One region of the Dethiothermospora halolimnae genome, then DNA from elsewhere that is predicted to be linked to it. Evidence: riboswitches for the same ligand, from Rfam matches in the RefSeq annotation. Region 1 holds a riboswitch; each other region holds the start of a gene.

The links. Region 1 has a riboswitch for S-adenosylmethionine ahead of V6137_RS03285 (O-acetylhomoserine aminocarboxypropyltransferase/cysteine synthase family protein). Riboswitches for the same ligand answer to the same signal wherever they lie in the genome.
Region 2: another riboswitch for S-adenosylmethionine. It lies ahead of metK (methionine adenosyltransferase); the one in region 1 lies ahead of V6137_RS03285 (O-acetylhomoserine aminocarboxypropyltransferase/cysteine synthase family protein).
Region 3: another riboswitch for S-adenosylmethionine. It lies ahead of V6137_RS04265 (methionine ABC transporter ATP-binding protein); the one in region 1 lies ahead of V6137_RS03285 (O-acetylhomoserine aminocarboxypropyltransferase/cysteine synthase family protein).

The regions. Positions count from the first base shown of each region.
Region 1 is NZ_JBAKFX010000005.1:56,136-59,422, forward strand. It holds gene V6137_RS03280 (homoserine O-acetyltransferase/O-succinyltransferase family protein) at 1-766, opposite strand, end outside; gene V6137_RS03285 (O-acetylhomoserine aminocarboxypropyltransferase/cysteine synthase family protein) at 782-2,059, opposite strand; SAM riboswitch class I at 2,143-2,248, opposite strand; SAM riboswitch class I at 2,308-2,399, opposite strand; gene V6137_RS03290 (DEAD/DEAH box helicase) at 2,460-3,287, opposite strand, start outside.
Region 2 is NZ_JBAKFX010000025.1:13,961-17,247, forward strand. It holds gene yyaC (spore protease YyaC) at 1-424, opposite strand, end outside; gene V6137_RS11110 (COG2426 family protein) at 1,040-1,534, shown strand; SAM riboswitch class I at 1,726-1,831, shown strand; gene metK (methionine adenosyltransferase) at 2,045-3,238, shown strand.
Region 3 is NZ_JBAKFX010000006.1:103,107-106,393, forward strand. It holds gene V6137_RS04260 (methionine ABC transporter permease) at 1-287, opposite strand, end outside; gene V6137_RS04265 (methionine ABC transporter ATP-binding protein) at 280-1,293, opposite strand; SAM riboswitch class I at 1,430-1,534, opposite strand; gene V6137_RS04270 (P-loop domain-containing protein) at 1,772-2,083, shown strand; gene V6137_RS04275 (hypothetical protein) at 2,533-3,287, shown strand, end outside.

The DNA.
Region 1 (3,287 bases):
ATATACAATGGTAAATCCAGTTTATAATCAATAGGTTATAATGGGCTTTCCACTTGACAACAGGTTTGTCACCTAAAAAATAATTTTTAGGTTTACATGGATAAGCTCCATTTTTAATGTCCCTATCATATTCATTATATAACGTATATCTATCATATTCACCATGTCCCGTCATAAAAATCCTACTATTATCTTTATTGGTTACTAGATATACCCCTGATTCATCTGATTTAGACAATATGTCTAAATCTTTTACTTTATCTATATCTTCACTCTTTAGATAGAAAAATCTTGAATGGGGTACTAAAAACTCATCATCAAATCCTGTTAATAGTTTGTTTCTTTTATCAACTATATAATGTTTAAATACTCCAAATATTTTTTTACTCAAATCACGCTTAGGTATATCATAGTGATAATACAACCCAGCTAAAGCTCCCCAGCATATATGTATGGTAGTTTTTATATTTGTTTTTGAATACTCCATTATATTTACTAACTCATCCCAGTAACTCACTTGTTCAAAGGGAAATTTTTCTAATGGAGCCCCCGTTATTATCATACCATCGTATTTGTTCTTTTTTATATCTTTAAAACTCTTATAATTTTCTTTCAAGTAATTTATATCACAATTCTTAGGTCTATAGCTTTCCATAAATAGAAAATCTATTTTTACTTTAAAGGGAACATTATTAAAGATATTTAAAAATTGGTTTTCAGTTTCTATTTTTTTAGGCATTAAATTTACTATTAATATTTTTATCATATACATCTACCCCACTTAGATTTTTTCTAGTGCCCTTTCGAAGTCATAAACTATATCTTCTATTCCTTCAATCCCCACAGAAACCCTTATCATGTCCTCCGTTACTAGAGATTCCTCTAGCTGGGCTTTACTTAGTTGTCTATGGGTAGTAGTTGCTGGATGTAACACAGATGTTCTAGCATCCCCTAAATGGATAACTAAAGATACCAGTTCTAATTCTTCTATAAACTCTATTGCTTTTTTCTTCCCTCCCTTTATTCCAAATGTTAACATACCACTACAGCCCTTTTTTAAGTATTTATTGGCTAATTCATAGTTTATGTTTCCTTTAAGTTTAGGATAGTTAACCCATGCTACTTTAGGATGAGACTCTAGATATTTAGCAAGCTTTAAAGCATTTTCACTGTGCTTTTCCATTCTTAAATGTAAAGTTTCCACTCCTAAGTTTAGTAAAAAGCTATTAAATGGACTTAATGAAGAGCCCATATCCCTTAAAAGTTGTACCCTAGCTTTTACTATATAGGCTTGTTCCTTAAACTCTTTTATATAACTAATACCGTGATAACTTGGATCTGGATCAACTAACTCATTAAACTTACCATTATCCCAATTAAAGTTTCCTCCATCTACTATTACTCCACCTACACTGGTAGCATGGCCATCTATATATTTAGTTGCAGAATGAATCACTATATTTGCCCCATATTTAAATGGATTACATAGATATGGAGTTGGGAATGTGTTATCTACTATAAAAGGAACCTCTAACTTTTTAGCTACATTACTAAATTTTTCAAAATCTAATACATTTAGTGATGGATTACTTATTGTCTCAGCAAACAAGGTCTTTGTATTATTCCTTCCATAACTTAATATTTCTTTTTCACTAAGATTTGGATCTATAAATGTAACATCTATACCCATCTTTTTTAGCGTAGTGGAAAATAGAGTATGGGTTCCTCCATAAAGGTTTGAAGAAGCTATAATATGCTCTCCTGATTTACATATGTTTAATATTGAAATCAATGTGGCTGCCTGACCTGAAGCCGTTGCAAGGGCCCCTACTCCCCCTTCTAATTGAGCTATCTTTTCCTCAAAGGCAGATATTGTAGGATTACTTATTCTAGAATACATATGTCCTTCTTCTTTTAAATCAAATATATCAGCCAAATGATTTGGATCTTCATATTTGTAAGTGGTACTTTGAACAATGGGAGTTATTCTAGGTTCTCCAACTTTAGGTTTATATCCCCCTTGAACACAGATGGTATCATTAATATAGTTTCTACTCATATACAGCACTCCTTTATTTTTAATAATAAAAAAACACCCCCTAAAGATAAGAAGTGTTTTATATAGACTCAATCTATAAAAATCTCTTATCTTTCAACCAATAGTTGCAGGATTTAGCACATTTCCAATCTTTAGATTGGCTGTTGCCGGGTTTCATCGGGCCAGTCCCTCCACCTCTCTGGATAAGAATAAATATTTAATTATAAAAAATCCCCTTAAAGCATCGTTAAGGGGATTTTTAACCGTCCTCCTTATCGATGTTAGCAGAACCACCTTACTTAATCAAGTAGGTTGGTGTAGGGTCAACGAGCTAACTCTCTACCCTATCTCCTAATAAGGATATCCAATTTGTTGCTAATAACAATATCATATAGTAATTTCTTTGTCAACAATTTTTTATTTATTTTCTATTAGCAGGTTCTATATTTACATTTTTACCTTTGATTTTATTTCTATTCATTACATTAATAACTTCTCTTCCACTATCTTCTGGAACCTCAACAAAGGTATATTTATCAAATATATCGACAGCTCCGATTAATTCTCCTTTAAGTCCTGTTTCACCTGCTATTGCTCCTACGATATCCCCTGGTCTTATCTTATCTTTTTTACCTACATTTACAAAAAGACGTACCATACCGGGTTCTGCTCCTGTATCTCCAAAATCAGCCTCTGGAGAATCGGAATTTTTATCAGTTCTATCTGTTAATAATTTTAATAGAGCAGCAGCAATATCAATTGATGCATAATCTTCATCAATAAACTTTTCTATTAGATTAACTTCTTTAGTTAGTTTTTCTTTGCTTATAATATTTTTAACTTGGTTTAACACTATCTCACTTTTAGCTTCCTCCACATCACTTGCTGATGGTGGATTCTGTCTTCTAATTTTAGTTTTAGTATACTTTTGTATATCTTTTAGTTTATATATTTCTTTACCTACAGCGAAGGTAAATGCCTTACCTGTCCTTCCTGCTCTTCCCGTTCTACCAATTCTGTGTACATAATATTCTTCATCTTGGGGAACGTCAAAGTTAAATACTACTTCCACATCATCCACATCTATACCTCTAGCTGCAACATCTGTGGCAACAAGCACTTCGACATTACCATTTCTAAAACTATTCATTACCCTATCTCTTTGACGTTGTCTCATATCTCCATGTAACTTATCTGCAAAGTACCCTCTGCCTTGTAGTTTTATTACAAGTTCATCAACTTTTCTCTT
Region 2 (3,287 bases), on a different contig from region 1:
CTTGGGATATATCCACTATCCCTATTATAGATATATCTCCAATGGAAGGGAGTTTCTTTCCCACTCCTTTTCCGGGATATATTGGTTTGTTTCTTATCTGAATTTTTCCCACATCATTTTTTTCTCCTAAGCAAGCATCTATGGCTATTATAAAGCCAAAGGGATGTTTCTTTTTTATATAATCTATTCTTTCCTTTATATTTATAGCATGAATAGGGTTTTTTAATGTTCCATATATATGAAAAGGGAACTTTTTATTTTTAAGCATGGTACCTACTAGGGGACCTAAACAGTCTCCGATACATTTATCGGTTCCTATACAAACCACTACTATTTCGTTATGGAAATAAGGGTGTATATATTCACCAAGTATAGAAGTGCTATTATTATCGTCATATTTTAATTCCATTTTTTTTGTTTTCAAGGTAATTCCCCCTTATATATGATATGACTATGCTTTTAAAAAGGGGAATAGTACTTTTTAATTAAAGAAGAAAGGGCAAAGAAGAAAGAAGAAATATAAAAACGTAGGGACAGGGCATGCCCTGTCCGGGGGACGGCCATAAAATATCCTTGGAGAAGTAGCAGAGAATTCATTCTCCGTTACATCTTGTTGTTGTGGCTTATTAACCCTGTTGTTGGGGGATTCGTAATCCCCCAACCTATAAAAATAAATCCCATATTAATACATAAATTTTCTATAACAATAAATAATATTACTAAAATAACTTTATTATAGGAGTGATATAAATGAAAAAGAGATCTTATTATCTTACTTTATTATTAGTACTTACTGTTACCACGGTGGCATTGATGTTAAATATGCAAGCTTAATTTAAAGTTAATGTTATCACATAACTTCCTAATCTAGGTCAAATCAAAGCCCTTAAATGCTAATGTTAATGTAAATACTTCAAGTTCAAGTTTATTATATGCCACCGTAAGAAGGGTGTTAAAATAAAACAGAATGTTTTATTACCTTCCATAATAATATATAATGTATGTGTAATGGAGATAAGCGAATATATTGGAGGTTATTATGGGGGGCATAATTACAATTTTTAAGGAAGAATTATTTATATTACTTCTTTCTGCAGCACCTATTTCTGAATTAAGAGGGGCGATACCAGCAGCTATTACTGTACTTGGTTTTAGTCCTTTATATAGTTTAATACTAGGGGTGATTGGTAATACTATACCTGTTCCTTTTTTACTTAAATTATTAAAACCATTGTTTGATTTCTTTGGGGAAACGGGAGCCTTTGGAGGAATAATAACATGGATTAAGAAAAGAACATTAAAGAGAAGTGATAAGGTAAAAAAATATAGTATAGTAGGTTTATATCTTTTAGTTGCCATACCATTACCGACTACAGGGGCATGGACCGGGTGTTTAGCAGCAACCCTGTTTAATATAAAGTTTAAGCATGCTTTTCCTGCTATATTATTAGGAATATTAACATCAGGAATTATAATGGTATTAGTAACAACCCAGGCAACATGGCTTGCTAAATACTTATTTGCAGAGGTGTAATTAAAGAAGAAAGTGTAAAGAAGAAAGAAGAAAAAAAATGTAGGGACTGAATATATTCAGTCCCCCTGTCCTATGAAGAGGCAGGGGGAACAGAATAAAAATTTATTTCCACAATAACAAAAAATATTGACACTATTTCACCAATATGGTATCATCATATTAATATAAAGAAACTGAATAAAAATCTTGATGCCTTATCAAGAGCGGTGGAGGGAAAGGGCCCTATGAAACCCGGCAACCAATGGCTAAGCTATACGGTGCTAAATCCCGCAGAATGGAGATTCTGGAAGATGAGGTGACTCGTGAAAACGACCTCTTCTTTTTAGAAGGGTTTTTTTATTATGTAATATAATAGGGAGGTTTAATCTCTATGTTGGGCCTCAATATATTAGGGCTCTACAAGGATTATACTATTAAAGATTTTTAATTCCATTGAGTTAAGGGATGGATAATCCCTTGTTGTTGGGGGATTCGTGACCCTCCAACCATAAAAATAAAGGAGGAAAAGAAATGAGAAAATGGCTATTTACATCGGAGTCAGTTACAGAAGGTCATCCAGATAAAATGTGCGACCAGGTTTCAGACTCTATACTTGATGCAATATTTGAAAAAGACCCAAATGCAAGGGTGGCTTGTGAGACGTCGGTTACAACGGGACTTGTATTAGTTTCTGGGGAGATTACTACTGATTGTTATGTTGATATACCAAAGGTTGTTAGAAAGACTATTGAAGGAATAGGATATACTAGAGGAAAATATGGATTTGATAGTGAAACTTGTGCAGTTCTTACGGCAATAGATGAACAATCTTCAGATATTGCCATGGGAGTTGATGAGGCTTTAGAGCATAAGAATAAAGAAGAAGATGAAAGAAATTTAACGGGAGCAGGAGATCAAGGTATAATGTTTGGATATGCATGTAATGAGACAGATGAACTTATGCCCCTTCCAATATCATTGGCCCATAAATTAGCAAGAAGATTATCAGAGGTAAGGAAAAATGGAAAGTTACAATATCTAAGACCCGATGGTAAGACCCAGGTTACAGTTGAATACCATGATGATAAACCGGTTAGGGTTGATACCGTGGTTATGTCAACACAACATAGTCCCAATGTTGATTTGGAAACTATAGAGAAAGATTTAATAGAGCATGTTGTAACAGAAATTATACCAGCTGAATTATTAGACGATGATACAAAGTACTATATAAATCCAACTGGAAGATTTGTAATAGGTGGTCCCCAAGGGGATGCAGGATTGACAGGAAGAAAAATAATAGTTGATACCTATGGTGGCTATGCAAAACACGGAGGTGGAGCTTTCTCAGGAAAGGATCCAACAAAGGTTGATAGATCAGCGGCCTATGCAGCTAGATATGTGGCTAAAAACATAGTTGCTGCGGGACTTGCAGATAAATGTGAACTACAACTTGCATATGCAATAGGTGTAGCTAAACCGGTTTCAGTTTTAGTTGATACATTTGGCACAAATAAAATAGAAGAGTCTAAGATAGAAGAGTTAGTTAATAAGCACTTTGACCTAAGACCTGCTGCTATAATAAAGGATTTAGACTTAAGAAGACCTATTTATAAGCAAGTGGCTGCCTATGGACACTTTGGTAGAGACGAGCTTGATTTACCTTGGGAAAAGACGGATAAAGCAGAGATTTTGAGAAAAGAAGGGCTTGAAATTAAAGAATAAAGAATAGAGAATAAAGAATAGATAAGGAGCAAAGTGGCCTCAAGCCACT
Region 3 (3,287 bases), on a different contig from region 1:
GATAAGGGGACAATACTTGCAGTCGTGCCGATTGTAGTGCCAACAATCAACTTGGAAATAGGGAAAACCAAAATCATTAAAATAATAAATGGAAATGATCTACTTACATTGACTATTGTTCCTAAGATATAATTAAGTTTTGGTTTTTGCCATATGCCATTTTTTTCGGTGATTACTAGTAATATTCCTAAAGGAAAACCTATAAGTAATGAAGCAAGAGTTGAAGCAAATACCATGTATATAGTTTCTAGAAATGGCGGTAGTAAAAGGTCGATAAAATTATCCATTCCAAATCACCTCCAACCTTATATTTTCAGTTTTTAACCATTCAGTGACAGTTTTAATTTTTTCATTGTCTCCAAATATTTGTATAATCAAATTTCCAATGCTTGTGGTCATAAGTTCATCGATATTTCCAGATAAAATATTAACATCTATATCAAACTTTCTTATTATTTGAGAAATAATAGGTCTTTTAGATACATCTCCAACATATTTTAATCTAATCACCTTAGAATTTGGCTCCTTTGGGAAATTAAGCTCTTCTTTAATACTGTGATTTATATTAGAAACAAAACTTTTGCCGGTTTCTGTTTTTGGATTAGAGAATATTTCCTCAACTGTATTAAGTTCTATGATCTCACCATCTTCAATAATGGCTACTCTATCACAGATTTCCTTTATTACCTCCATTTGATGAGTGATAAGAACTATGGTTAATCCAAATTCATTTTTTACTTTTCTTAAAAGATTTAGTATGGATTTTGTTGTCTGAGGATCAAGGGCTGATGTGGCTTCATCACACAGTAATAAATCAGGTTTATTGGCTAGAGATCTTGCAATTGCCACTCTTTGTTTTTGACCACCACTCAACTGTGACGGATAAGAGTTTTCCTTATCAGACAAATCAACAACGGATAATAATTCCTTAACCCTTCCCTTTATTTCACTTTTTTTATGTCCAGAAAGTTCTAAGGGTAAAGCCACATTATCTGCAACGGTTCTAGAACTTAAAAGATTGAAATGTTGAAAAATCATACCTGTTTTTTTTCTCATGTTTCTAAGTTCCTTTTTATTAAATTTTGTTATATCATTACCTTCTAAAATTATATTTCCGCTGGTAGGTTCTTCAAGACGGTTAAAGGTCCTAATAAGTGTTGATTTTCCAGCCCCACTTAAACCAATTATTCCAAATATCTCATTCTCTTTTATATTAAGATTTATATTTTTAAGAGCATAAAACTCACTATCATCATTTCTAAATACTTTGGTTAAATTATTTACTTTTATCAATTAGACCACCACCCCTTTAATAGATTAATGTACTAAAACATTTTAGATATAGAAATACCCCTTCCAATAGGTTTTTCTTTTCAAAAAAAAGAAAAACCACTTTCTAAATGAAAGAGGTTCACGTGCGATTATTCCTCTCTCATCTTTCGGTATACATATACCGCTGGAATTAGCACCTTGTGTATTAACACCGGTTGCTGGGCTTCATAGGGCCAGATCCCTCCGCCTCTCTTGATAAGAGTTCTGTATTTATTTGTTGCTTAACATTATACTTATAACTAAAACAAATGTCAATAGATTTTTTTTAGAAATGATTTCATACTAGTATTTGGTGATAAATAAACTTAATTTTTAGTAAAAAAACATCTAGAATAAAAAAGTATGGGACAAACACATGTATATATTAAAAATCATAATATATATACTAGATAGAATATGAAAACGAGAATGAATATCAAATAATAAGGAGTTGATTATTGTGTCTAGTAAAATTAAAAGGGTTTTTCCAGGGGGAAATACTTCAAAGGGTTTCTATTCATATTATGATAATATTATAGAGAAGGATGCAAATAGGATATTTATATTAAAGGGTGGACCAGGTACAGGGAAATCATCTTTAATGAAGAGTATTGGAAAAGAGATGCTAAACAAAGGTTATGATATCGAATATCATCACTGTTCATCAGATAACGGCTCCATTGATGGTGTAGTTGTACCAAAACTTAAAGTAGCTATGATAGATGGTACAGCACCCCATGTAGGTGTCCGTAAACACAAATTAACTGTTTGAGCTACCTACTTGCCTTTTAAGATTGTGGTGTAGAGACTAAGGAAAATTAGAATATATTCAGATAGAGTAAGGGGCATCTATGGGAATAGGTGTTTTTTATTGTGTTTGGGTATAATTTAAAATGAAAAAAATAAAAAAAGAACAGATTATAAGAAGGATTAATGAAATTATATATTAATTAACAGTAGGGAAGAATCAGTAGACTGAATTAATAAAGGTATATCTAGTGGGTTATTTTGTAAGATAGATGTTTTGAATCAATATATTTTGTTTTTATGCAGAAAATTAAAGTAATAATTGATAAGAAAATACAAACTGTTGAAGGGATTTAAGTGAAAAATGTAGAAATAAACAAATTAAAAGGTTTAATTTAATATATATTTTTAAAATCTATTAAATTAAGGCATTGAATTATATGTTCAAATATAAAAATAAAGGGGGAAGAGGTTATGGACAAGGATACATATGTTCTAAATTTTATGGGACGATCAACAATAGGAAAGTCAAGAATTATTAGTACGTGTATACAAGATAAAGAAATTGGAACATATATTCACAAGGATAATATTAATGGCAAGACTAAAACTAATATTATATATGTTATAAATTATGATAAAGATAATACTTATAAATTTATTCCTAAAGTGAATTATATATTTGAAAATTATTTAACAAGAACTGAAGATAAAGTAAAATTTGAATTAGAATCATTTAAAAAAGCATTTGATGAAGTTAGTAGTGAAAAAGATTTTGAAGGTATAGAGGAGTTTATAAATCAAATTGATGATATAGAGGAATTAAAAACATGGATAAAAAAATATATAAAGAGAATTCAAAAACATCTTATCAAATTGGTAGAGCTAGAAAAATGTGAAAATGAAAATCAAAAGATACTGTTTTATTGTAAATTGTTTGAGGAAAATTTGATTTATAATAAATTATTTGACATAGAAATTGAATTAAAGGCATCGAAAAAGTTTAAAAAGGTATTAAGAAAATATGAATTAAAACGTATTATATTAATAGATACAAGGGGAGTCTTTGATGTGCCTGATAAACTTCAAAGAAGTTTTACTAAGTACAACCCAGATATAAATATTTTTATATTTGATGAGAAAGGTATGACAGATCATCTACTTAAACAAATTTATGATGAGTTAGAACCTATGTTTGGTAAATCTTTTGAAATTTGTATTAGAACAAC